3 regions of the Dyella marensis genome follow, and region 1 is predicted to be linked to each of the others. Evidence: predicted binding sites of a transcription regulator. Region 1 holds the regulator's gene; each other region holds the start of a gene.
What was found. The regulator FliA, encoded in region 1, starts transcription of late flagellar genes. The targets are predictions, from matches to a motif close to TAAAGTTTNNCNNNCNNNGGCCGATAA.

Region 1 (3,274 bases):
AGGGGCAATGCGCCGGCGGTGGACGAAGGCTATATGGCCGAGCGCTTCGGCCTGGCCGTGGCGGGTGCACGATGACCACGCTGGCGATGGACCAGGCCTGGGGCCTGAGCAATCTGTTCTCGGCTTTTCATTCTTCCGGCAACGATGACGTGCGCCCGCTCTCCGCAGGCGCGGGCCATTCGCTGCCCGCCGCGCCGCCGCGCCGCTGCCGCGCGATCGCCGTGGCCGGCGGCAAGGGCGGCGTGGGCAAGTCCACCGTGGCGGTGAACCTCGGCATGTCGCTGGCCATGGCCGGGCGCGAGGTGGCGCTGCTGGATGCGGACCTGGGCCTGGCCAACCTGGACGTGCTGCTCGGCCTACAGCCGTCGCGGCATATCGGCCACCTGCTGGACGGCAGCTGCTCGCTCGGCGAATTGATGCTGCCGGCGCCGCACGGGCTGAAGGTGATCCCGGCCGGCTCCGGCGCGCGCCGCCTGGCCCAGCTGGATACGCGCGAGCACGCCGCGGTGATCCGCGCCTTCGACGAACTGCCCGATCCGCCGGAATTCCTGATCGTGGACACCGCCGCCGGCGTGGCCGACAACGTGGTGATGTTCGCCGCGGCGGCCGACGACGTGGTGCTGGTGGTCTGCGACGAGCCGGCCTCGCTCACCGACGCCTACGCGCTGACCAAGGTGCTCAGCCGCGACTTCTGCGTACGGCGCTTCCACGTGGTGGCCAACATGGTGCGCCACGCCGGCGAGGCGCGGCAGCTGTACGAGAAGCTGGCCCGCGTGTGCGACCGGTTTCTGGATGTGGCGCTGGATTTCATGGGCGCGGTTCCTTACGACGAACACCTGCGCCAGGCCATCCGCCGCCAGGGCGCGGTGGTGGATCTGTGGCCGGCCAGCCGGTCCGCACGGGGATTCAAGCAAATGGCGGGTGCGGTCGATACATGGGGAGAACCCCTGCGCACGGGTCGCGACCGCATCGCCTTTTTTGGAGGGCAGGTCGCCATGGCGCCGGACCCGGTACGCGAGGGGGGTGTGAGATGAGCGTGGCTTCCGAATATCTGCAACTGCAACGCGAAAGCACGGAGGAGATGGTGCGCCGGCACGCTCCGCTGGTGCGCCGTATCGCCTATCACCTGATGGGCCGGCTGCCGCCCAGCGTGGACGTGGACGACCTGGTGCAGGCCGGCATGATCGGCCTGCTGGAAGCGGCGCGGAACTATGCGACCGACCGCATGGCCAGCTTCGAGACCTATGCGGGCATCCGCATCCGCGGCGCCATGCTGGACGAGCTGCGCAAGACCGATTGGACGCCGCGCTCGGTGCACCGCAAGTTGCGCGAAGTGTCGGAGGTGGTGCGCCAGATCGAGAACGAAACGGGCGCCGACGCCACCGACGCCGAGGTCATCCGGCGGCTGGGCATCGACGCGCAGGAGTACCACCAGATCCTGGCCGACGCGGCCAGCGCGCGCCTGCTCAGCCTCTCCGCGCCGGAGGACGACGAGGACGGCGCAGCGCTCGACGTGGCCGACCAGGAAGGCCTGGGGCCGCAGGACCGCTTCGAGCAGGAAGGCATGCGCGGGGCGCTGGTGGAGGCGATCGGCGGGTTGCCGGAGCGCGAGCAGCTGGTGATGTCGCTGTACTACGAGCAGGAACTGAATTTGAAGGAGATCGGCGCCGTGCTCGGCGTGACGGAATCGCGGGTGTGCCAGATCCATGGGCAGGCGCTGATCCGGTTGCGTGCACGGATGACCGGTTGGCGCGAAGCCGAAGACGCCAAGGGCGCCGGCGGCGGGCGCCGCGGCGGCACGAAGTCCGCGGCCGCGGCGACGCGCTGAGCTCCGAACCACACCCCTCAAACCCCACTAGGACCCCTGGAGCCGACGTTGGACAAGAACATGAAAATCCTCGTGGTGGACGACTTCTCCACCATGCGGCGCATCGTGCGCAACCTGCTGGTGGAGCTGGGCTTCACCAATGCGCTGATCCAGGAAGCCGACGACGGCGTCAATGCCATGGCGGTGCTCAAGCAGCAGTCGTTCGACATGGTGGTGACCGACTGGAACATGCCGAACATGACCGGCATCGACCTGCTGCGCGCGATCCGCGCCGAGCCCGCGCTGAAAGGCCTGCCGGTGCTGATGGTCACCGCCGAGAACAACCGCGACCAGATCATCGCCGCCGCCCAGGCCGGCGTGAACGGTTACATCGTCAAGCCCTTCACCGCGGTCACGCTGAAGGAAAAGCTGGACAAGATCTTCGAGCGGCTCGCCGCGCAAGGAGCAAGCGCATGAGCGCCGTGATGATTACCCCCATGAGCGCGGCGTTGCCGCAGGAAGTGCAGGAGCTGCTGGCCAGCCCCGACGGCGCCGCCTTCGAGATGGCGCTGGACACCATGGTGCGCCAGCGCGAGCAGCACCTGTTCCGCGCGCTGGGCCTCTTGGCCCGCGACCTGCACGAAGCCGTGCGCCGCCTCGGCGGCGAGCTGGCCCAGGAAGGCGTGCCCGGTAGCGTGGCCGACGCGCGCCAGCATCTGCACGACGTGCTGGAGATGAGCGCCAAGGCCGCCCATCGCAGCATCGATTTCGCCGAGCGCATGCGCCCGCAGGCCAGCGCGCTGGAAAGCAGCGCTGATGCCGTGCTGGCCGGCGGCGGCGAAGCGGCGGAGCTGGCGACACAGGCGCGGCAGTTTGCCGGGCAGTGCCGCGAAGGGCTGTCGGACATGGTGATGGCGCAGTCGTGGCAGGACCTGTCCGGCCAGCGCATCAAGAAAGTGTCCACCTTTATCGGCAGCGTGGAGTCCTCGCTGCTGGAACTGGTGCGCCTCACCGGCGCGCTGGCCGGCGGCGAAGCGCCGGTGGCCGCGGCCAAGGTGAACAGCCAGGACGAGGCGGACCGCCTGCTCAGCGAATTCGGTTTCTGAGCGCGGGGTTCCGATGGATCCGTCACTCGACAGCGAGCTGCGCGACGATTTCCTGGTCGAGGCCGGGGAACTGGTGCAGCGCCTGGGCGAACAGCTGGTGGCGCTGGAGGAAGCGCCGCGCGACGCCGAACTGCTCAATGCGGTGTTCCGCGCCTTCCACACGGTGAAGGGCGGCGCGGGCTTCCTCGGCATCGACCCGATGGTGCAGCTGTGCCATCACGCCGAGGACCTGCTCAACGAAGCGCGCGCCGGCCACGTGCTGATCGATGCGGCGCGGATGGACGCATTGCTGGAAGCGCTGGACCTGGTCAACGCGATGATGGCCGCGCTCGCCGCGTCCGGCGACATGCCGGTGGCGCCC
Region 2 (3,274 bases), 2.4 Mb from region 1:
TCGGTCGGCTCGAACGCGCAGGCCCCGGGCGTCACCTACAACAGCTGCCAGACCGCGGTCACCTCGACCCTGCCGCTGGACGGCGCGAACGACAAGACCAAGGGCTGGCGCCTGGACATCGAGTACCGCCTCGGTGACCACGACATCCGCTTCGGCTACGACGCGCAGAACGCGAAGTCGTTCACCGGCAAGGAATACGCCGGCGGCTACGCCTGGGTGTACGCCAAGCAGACCAACCCGGCCACCGCGATCGACCCGGGCCTGGGCGTGACCGGTTCGCCGGCTTCGGCGGGCGGCCTGGGCGCGCAGGGCTACTACGTCTACAAGGCGTACAACACCCAGCGTGCCGGCGTGGAAACCGACCAGGCGGCGCAGTTCATCGAAGACCGCTGGCAGGTCAACGATCGCTGGCTGCTCTCCATCGGCCTGCGCAACGAGCAGTTCACCAACTACAACAAGAACGGCGACGCCTACATCAAGCAGCGCCACCAGCTGGCGCCGCGCCTGGGCGCGTCCTGGGACGTGTTCGGCGATTCCAGCCTGAAGGTGTTCGCCAATGCCGGCCGCTACCACCTGGCCGTGCCGAACAACGCCGCCGTGCGCAGCGTGTCCGGTTCGCTGATCAGCAACCAGTACTTCACCTACACCGGCGTGGACCCGGTCAGCGGCGTGCCGCTCGGCCTGAACCCGATCGCGGTGAACCCGGCCAGCCCGTTCATCTGCGCCAGCACCGGCGGCGTGTCGTCCAACAAGGAATGCGGCCAGGCGCCGGATCCGCGCACCGTGGCCGCCAAGGGCCTGCGCGCGCACTTCCAGGACGAGTACATCCTGGGCATGGAGCAGCAGATCTCCCCGACCTTCAATTGGGGCGCGAAGCTGACCTATCGCAAGCTGATGAGCGCGATCGACGACACCTGCATCCAGGCGCTCGGCAACAAGTGCCTCACCTTCAACCCGGGCCGCGGCAACACCTTCATGGTGGCGCAGGCGGACGGCAGCCTGAAGGAAGTGCACCTGAGCCAGAAGGACCTGAACCTGCCGGACCTGAAGCGTAAGTACTACGCGGTGGATCTGTTCGTCGAACATCCGTTCGCCGACAGCTGGTACGGCAAGGTCGAGTACACCTTCTCGCGCAACTACGGCAACACCGAAGGCCAGCTGGCCTCCGACCTGGATACCGGCGCGGGCGGCCAGACCGACGTGTCGCGCACCCAGGACTGGGACCTGCCGCAGCTGATGGTCGGTTCCAACGGCACCCTGCCGAACCACCGCGCGCACCAGGTGAAGGCGTTCGGCTATTACCAGCTGAACCAGGAATGGCGCTTCGGCGCGACCCTGGTCGCTGCTTCGGGCCGCCCGAAGAACTGCACCAGCTTCTACCCGACCGCCGACGCCGGCCTGTACAACAGCTCCACGTACTGGTTCTGCGGCCTGCCGGGCCAGCCTGGCTATGCGATCTCGCCGCGCGGCTCCAAGGGCACCACGCCGTGGACCTACCAGCTGAACCTCAATGCGGCCTACACGCCGGGCTGGCTGGACAACAAGCTGACCCTGCAGCTCGACGTGATCAATGTGCTGAACCGCCAGACGGCGACGATGTACAACTATCGCTACGCGCTGAACCGCACCACGGTGAACCCGCTGTACGGCCGTGAGCTGAACTACACCGATCCGCGCTACTTCCGCGTGACCGCCCGCTACGACTTCTAAGCGGACGGAACGGCCCGGCGCCGCAAGGCTCCGGGCCGGTTTCGGCAGACCGAAGCACGAAGCCACCGGCAGCCGCCGGTGGTTTTTTTTTGCGCAGCGGCCGCGCTTCCCTTTAAGTTCCCGCCGATGCCGCCGCTACAGCGGCCGACCTGCAAGCGCCAGACGGAGCGAGGCTCTCATGCACCTGGACCTTCCCACCCTGATCTTCGTCAGCTTCCTCGCCGCCATCAGCGCGGCGATCGGCTTCACGTCGCTGATGCTGGTGCTGCGCGGACAGGCGGCGCTGCGGGTTTGGGTGGCCAGCCTGTGGGTGTCCACCGCGGGCATCGCGCTGATCTCGCTGCGCGGACAGATTCCGGACTTCATCTCGATCGTGCTGGCCAACGGCGCCATCGCGCTGGCCGGCGCCCTGATGGTGAAGGGCCTGGCCGTGCATATGCAGCGGCGCCTGCGCTGGCGCGCGCCGCTGGCGATCGTGCTGGCCTATGCCGCCGGGATCGCCTGGTTCGCCTATGCGCAGCCGGACCTGCATGTGCGCATCGTGCTGGCGAGCGTGCAGGCGCTGATCTGGAATCTCTGGTCCATCTATCTGCTGCTGCGTCATGCGCCGCGCGAGATCCGCCTGAGCTGCCGCATCCTGGCGCTGATCCTGGCGGCGGACGCCGTGCTGTTCATGATCCGCCCGTTCGTGCCGCTGAGTCCGGACGCGGGGCAGGACCTGCTGCGCGGCGGCGCGCCGGTGACCATGACCTATGTCGCCGGCATCGTGATCAGCCTCGCCGCCTATTTCGCGCTGCTGCTGCTGATCACCGAGCGCCTGATGGTCGACCTGCGCCGCGCGGCCTCGATCGATGCGCTGACCGGCCTGCTCAACCGCGGCGCCATGCTGGCGGAAGGCCGCCGCGCCTTGGCCGCGAGCGGGCTGCACGGCCAGCCCTTCGCGGTGCTGGCGCTGGACCTGGACCGCTTCAAGCAGATCAACGACCGCTGGGGGCACGAGGGCGGCGATGCGGTGCTGGTGCATGCCGCGGCGGTACTGCGCGAGGTGGTGGCATGGCCGGGGCACGCGTCGGGCCGTTACGGCGGCGAGGAATTCCTGCTGACCTTGCCGGGCGCGGACCTGCGGGCGGCGAGCGAGCTGGCGGAGCGGTTGCGCGCGGCGCTGGATGGTTCGTCGGTGATCGTGAACGGGCAGCGCCTTCGGGTGACTACGAGTATCGGGGTTGCCGTCGGGGCGGGTGGCGCGAGCTTTGAGCAGCTCGTGTCGTCGGCGGACCGGGCGCTGTATCGCGCGAAGTCGGATGGCCGCAACTGCGTGCGGCACGCGGCGGCTGACATGCTTCCGTGACCCTCTCTCCTCCGGGGAGGGGGCAACGGTCTTGCCTCGCCGTCTCATTTTCGTCATCCCGGCGTAGGCCGGGATCCAGTGGCGGTATCGCTTGGTTGTCGCGTTGGCGCTGGTGGGTCTCGCCTTTGGCGAGGGTTTCGCCCCGCTGCCGCGGGGCGAGTTACTTCTTCTTTGCGTGCCCAAAGTCAAGTCTATATAAACTTTTCGCAAGTGCGA
Region 3 (3,274 bases), 580 kb from region 1:
CGCGTTCCTGCCGCCGCGCTTCTTTCTCGATCTCCTTCGGGTCCACGCTGGCCGCGATGCCGCCTTGGGCTTTGCCGCCGGGAGCGCGCGCCAGATCTTTCGCGCCACCGAGCTTGATCATGCTCGTGCTGGCGCCGCCCGGCCCGGTCTGTCCCGGTGGCGCCATGGTGGCGGTGCCCTGCGTCATGCTGGGATTCTTGAAATACTCGGAAATCGCCGCGCGCTGCTCGCGCGTGCCGGCGCCGATCAGCCACATCACCAGGAAGAACGCCATCATCGCCGTGACGAAGTCGGCGTAAGCCACCTTCCAGGCGCCGCCATGATGGCCGCCATGGCCGCGCCGCTTCACCCGCCGCACCACGATGGGCGGCAGCTGGCCCTGCTCGCTCATGCCGTGGCCTTGGCGCGCGGCGCCTTGAGGTGATCCTCCAGGTCCTGGAAGCCCGGGCGGGTGTTGGTGGAAAGCGACTTGCGCGCGAACTCCACGGCTACCTTGGGGTTATAGCCGCGCAGATTGGCCAGCAGGGCGATCTTCACGCACTCGAAGGCCTTGCCGTCCTCCTGCACCCGGTTCTCCATCGCCGCGCCGAGCGGACCGACAAAGCCGTAGCACAGCAGGATGCCGAGAAAGGTGCCGACCAGCGCGCCGGCGATATGCATGCCGATGCGCGAGGTATCGCCATCGAGCTGGGACATGGTGGTGACGATGCCGAGCACGGCCGCCACGATGCCGAAGCCCGGCAGGGCGTCGGCCAGCTTGGTCACCGCCAGCGCGGGCGCCACCGCCTCCTGGTGGTGCGCTTCCAGCTCCACCTCCAGCAACTGCTCCAGCTCATGCGGATTCATGCTGCCACCCACCATCAGCCGCAGGCAGTCGGTGGTGAATTCGATCAGGTGATGCTCGCGCAGCAGCCGCGGATAAGCCGAGAACAGCGGGCTGGACTGCGGGTCCTCCACGTGCTGCTCCAGGCTGAGCAGTCCTTCCTTGCGCATCAGGCTGAACAGGTCGTAGAGCATCGCCAGCAGATCCACATAATCCTGCTTGCGATACTTCGGCCCCTTCAGCAGCCCCAGCGCATCGCGCGCCGCCGCCTTCACCACCTTGGACGGATTGGCCGACAGAAACGCACCCAGCGCACCACCGCCGATGATCAGCAACTCATACGGCTGCCACAGCGCAAGCATCTGCCCATGCGACAACAGAAAACCGCCAAGCACGCATCCAAGCACCACGACGGCGCCGATCAGGACCAGCATATTCGCTCCGGGGGACGGAGCCTCTTGCTCCGTGTCCGGGTCTTATCGGCGTGGGGGTAAAAAAATTGAGCCGACCGGCGCCGTGATATGCGTGCTGGAAGAATGAGACGGGCGGTCAATCGCTCCCGTCCATGGCCCCCTAGACTCCGCCCATTCCAATCGCACAGGGGGATTCATGGCTGACAAGCTGAGTTACGACCAGGCGCTGTATCAGGCCAGTGCTCTTATGGGTTGGATCGACAAGGTGGGGCGCGGACCCGGCATCGTGCGGGAGCGCGGCATGACCATTGCCGAGCTGGGACCTCCGGTGGCGCTGAAGCTGCAGACGTTGGACAGCGATATCGGTTCCTCGTGGGACCCGATGGACGGAGACAGGCAGTTGCGTGCGCGCGATCGCCTGGTGGACACGCTGAAGAGGATGCGGCTGCAGCCCGGGATGTCCTTCATGATCGATCCCTCGATGTGGAAAACCGATTGACCGGACAAAGCCAGGGGGAAGGACGGGGAAGCGAGGGAGGCATGGATGCCTCCATTTCCCCGCCCGCATGGCGGCGGAGGCATCCATGCCCCGCGCGCAAGGATCAAAGCCTCTTGCGGAAACCCAGATAGACGTTGTGTTCGCGCAGATGTCCCTTCAGCTGTTCGTCGCGGGCGTGGGCGCGGTTGTCGAACAGATTCGGGTTCGTCGAAATGCGCCCCAGATCGACCTGGCGATAGCCGAGTTCCAGGTGCATGCCTGCCGCGATGCGTAGATCCGCACCGGCGCCCACGGCGTAAGCGGCGCGTACATTCCGGTGAGGTTCGAACGCCCGCTCCGGGCGGGTCTGCCAGCCGGACGTCGTCGTCACCGCCACACCCGCACCGAGCATGCCGAAGAGCGACAGGTTCCGCGTCAGCGGCCAGCTCGCGTAGCCGTTGAGCATGAGCCGCTGCGTGCGGGTATGCAGCACGTTGTCATTGGCGGTGAACGGCGCCCAGCGTCCGACATGGCGCGCGTCCGAAGGCAAGCTGTATTCCAGCTCGGTGCGGAAAGGCGACTGGTATTGATAGCCCAGGCCCAGGGAGCCATTGAGTGAGTGCGCCGACTTCGGATGCTGCGTGCGATGGGTGACGCGTGGGCTGGTGAGGGTCATGTCCGAGAGTTGCCGATCGGCATCGAACAGCTTGATGGTTCCGTAAAGCCCCTGCTCCTGAGGGGCGGCCGTGGCCGCAACCGTTGCGGTCAGCAGCAAGCCGGCAATGATGCACTTCGTCATGCGTTACCTCGCTGTTAAAAGTGCGGGCAACGTATAGAAGAGGCTGTCATGCGCCCTACTCGAATTATCCAGTGCTGGGTGTTGGTCCGGCGTTGCTTCGGCGGGAGCCTCTCCGAAAAATCGCGTCACGCTTCCGGTAACGCAGAACTAGGGAACACCCTAGTAATAACCCCCGGGGATTAGTCCTACATTCGGCTCCATCGCGCACAGCCCCCGGCAAGGAGCGACTCCGATGACTTCGACCAGCGGTGTAGGCGGCAGCGACTCGCAGAACAACGCGCCATCGCTCGGCAATCAAGCAGCGAATCCCCATGGCGGCACGCCGCAGGCGGATGCCGTCGTGGGCACTACGCTGAGCATTCCCGCGGCGACGGTGGGCCTGGATTTCAGCCACACGGTGGCGCCTGGCGAAACGGTCGACGCACTGGCCGCGCGCTACAACGTGGACGCCAATGCCATCCGCGCCGCCAACCCGGATCTGCTGCAGCCGGCGGGCGGCAGCTTCGATTTCACCTCGTCGGTGCCCGAGCTGCAGGACGCGGTCAAGGACGTGCAGCCATGGGCCGGCGTCAGCCTTACCGTCCCGGCCGCCAATCCGCGCATGGTGATGGAACACACGGTGATGCCGGGCGAGACGATCGAATCGATCGCCAAGGACTACGACGTCAAAGCCACCGACCTGCGCCAGGCCAATCTCACGGCGCTGGCCTTGCAGAGCATGCTCACCGCGCCGCCGTCGATCGAATCCGGCCCGGGCAGGC

Region 2: ISN75_RS04325 (GGDEF domain-containing protein) is a predicted target of FliA. The motif match lies at 1,823-1,849, and genes of this name have one in related genera.
Region 3: motA (flagellar motor stator protein MotA) is a predicted target of FliA. The motif match lies at 1,300-1,326, and genes of this name have one in related genera.

What each region holds. Positions count from the first base shown of each region.
Region 1 is NZ_CP064029.1:3,890,664-3,893,937, reverse strand. It holds gene flhF (flagellar biosynthesis protein FlhF) at 1-75, shown strand, start outside; gene ISN75_RS17000 (MinD/ParA family protein) at 72-1,034, shown strand; gene ISN75_RS16995 (RNA polymerase sigma factor FliA) at 1,031-1,828, shown strand; gene cheY (chemotaxis response regulator CheY) at 1,877-2,284, shown strand; gene ISN75_RS16985 (protein phosphatase CheZ) at 2,281-2,913, shown strand; gene ISN75_RS16980 (chemotaxis protein CheA) at 2,927-3,274, shown strand, end outside.
Region 2 is NZ_CP064029.1:998,425-1,001,698, forward strand. It holds gene ISN75_RS04320 (TonB-dependent receptor) at 1-1,710, shown strand, start outside; gene ISN75_RS04325 (GGDEF domain-containing protein) at 1,889-3,058, shown strand.
Region 3 is NZ_CP064029.1:4,469,422-4,472,695, reverse strand. It holds gene motB (flagellar motor protein MotB) at 1-391, opposite strand, end outside; gene motA (flagellar motor stator protein MotA) at 388-1,257, opposite strand; gene ISN75_RS19550 (hypothetical protein) at 1,433-1,735, shown strand; gene ISN75_RS19545 (outer membrane protein) at 1,839-2,513, opposite strand; gene ISN75_RS19540 (N-acetylmuramidase domain-containing protein) at 2,746-3,274, shown strand, end outside.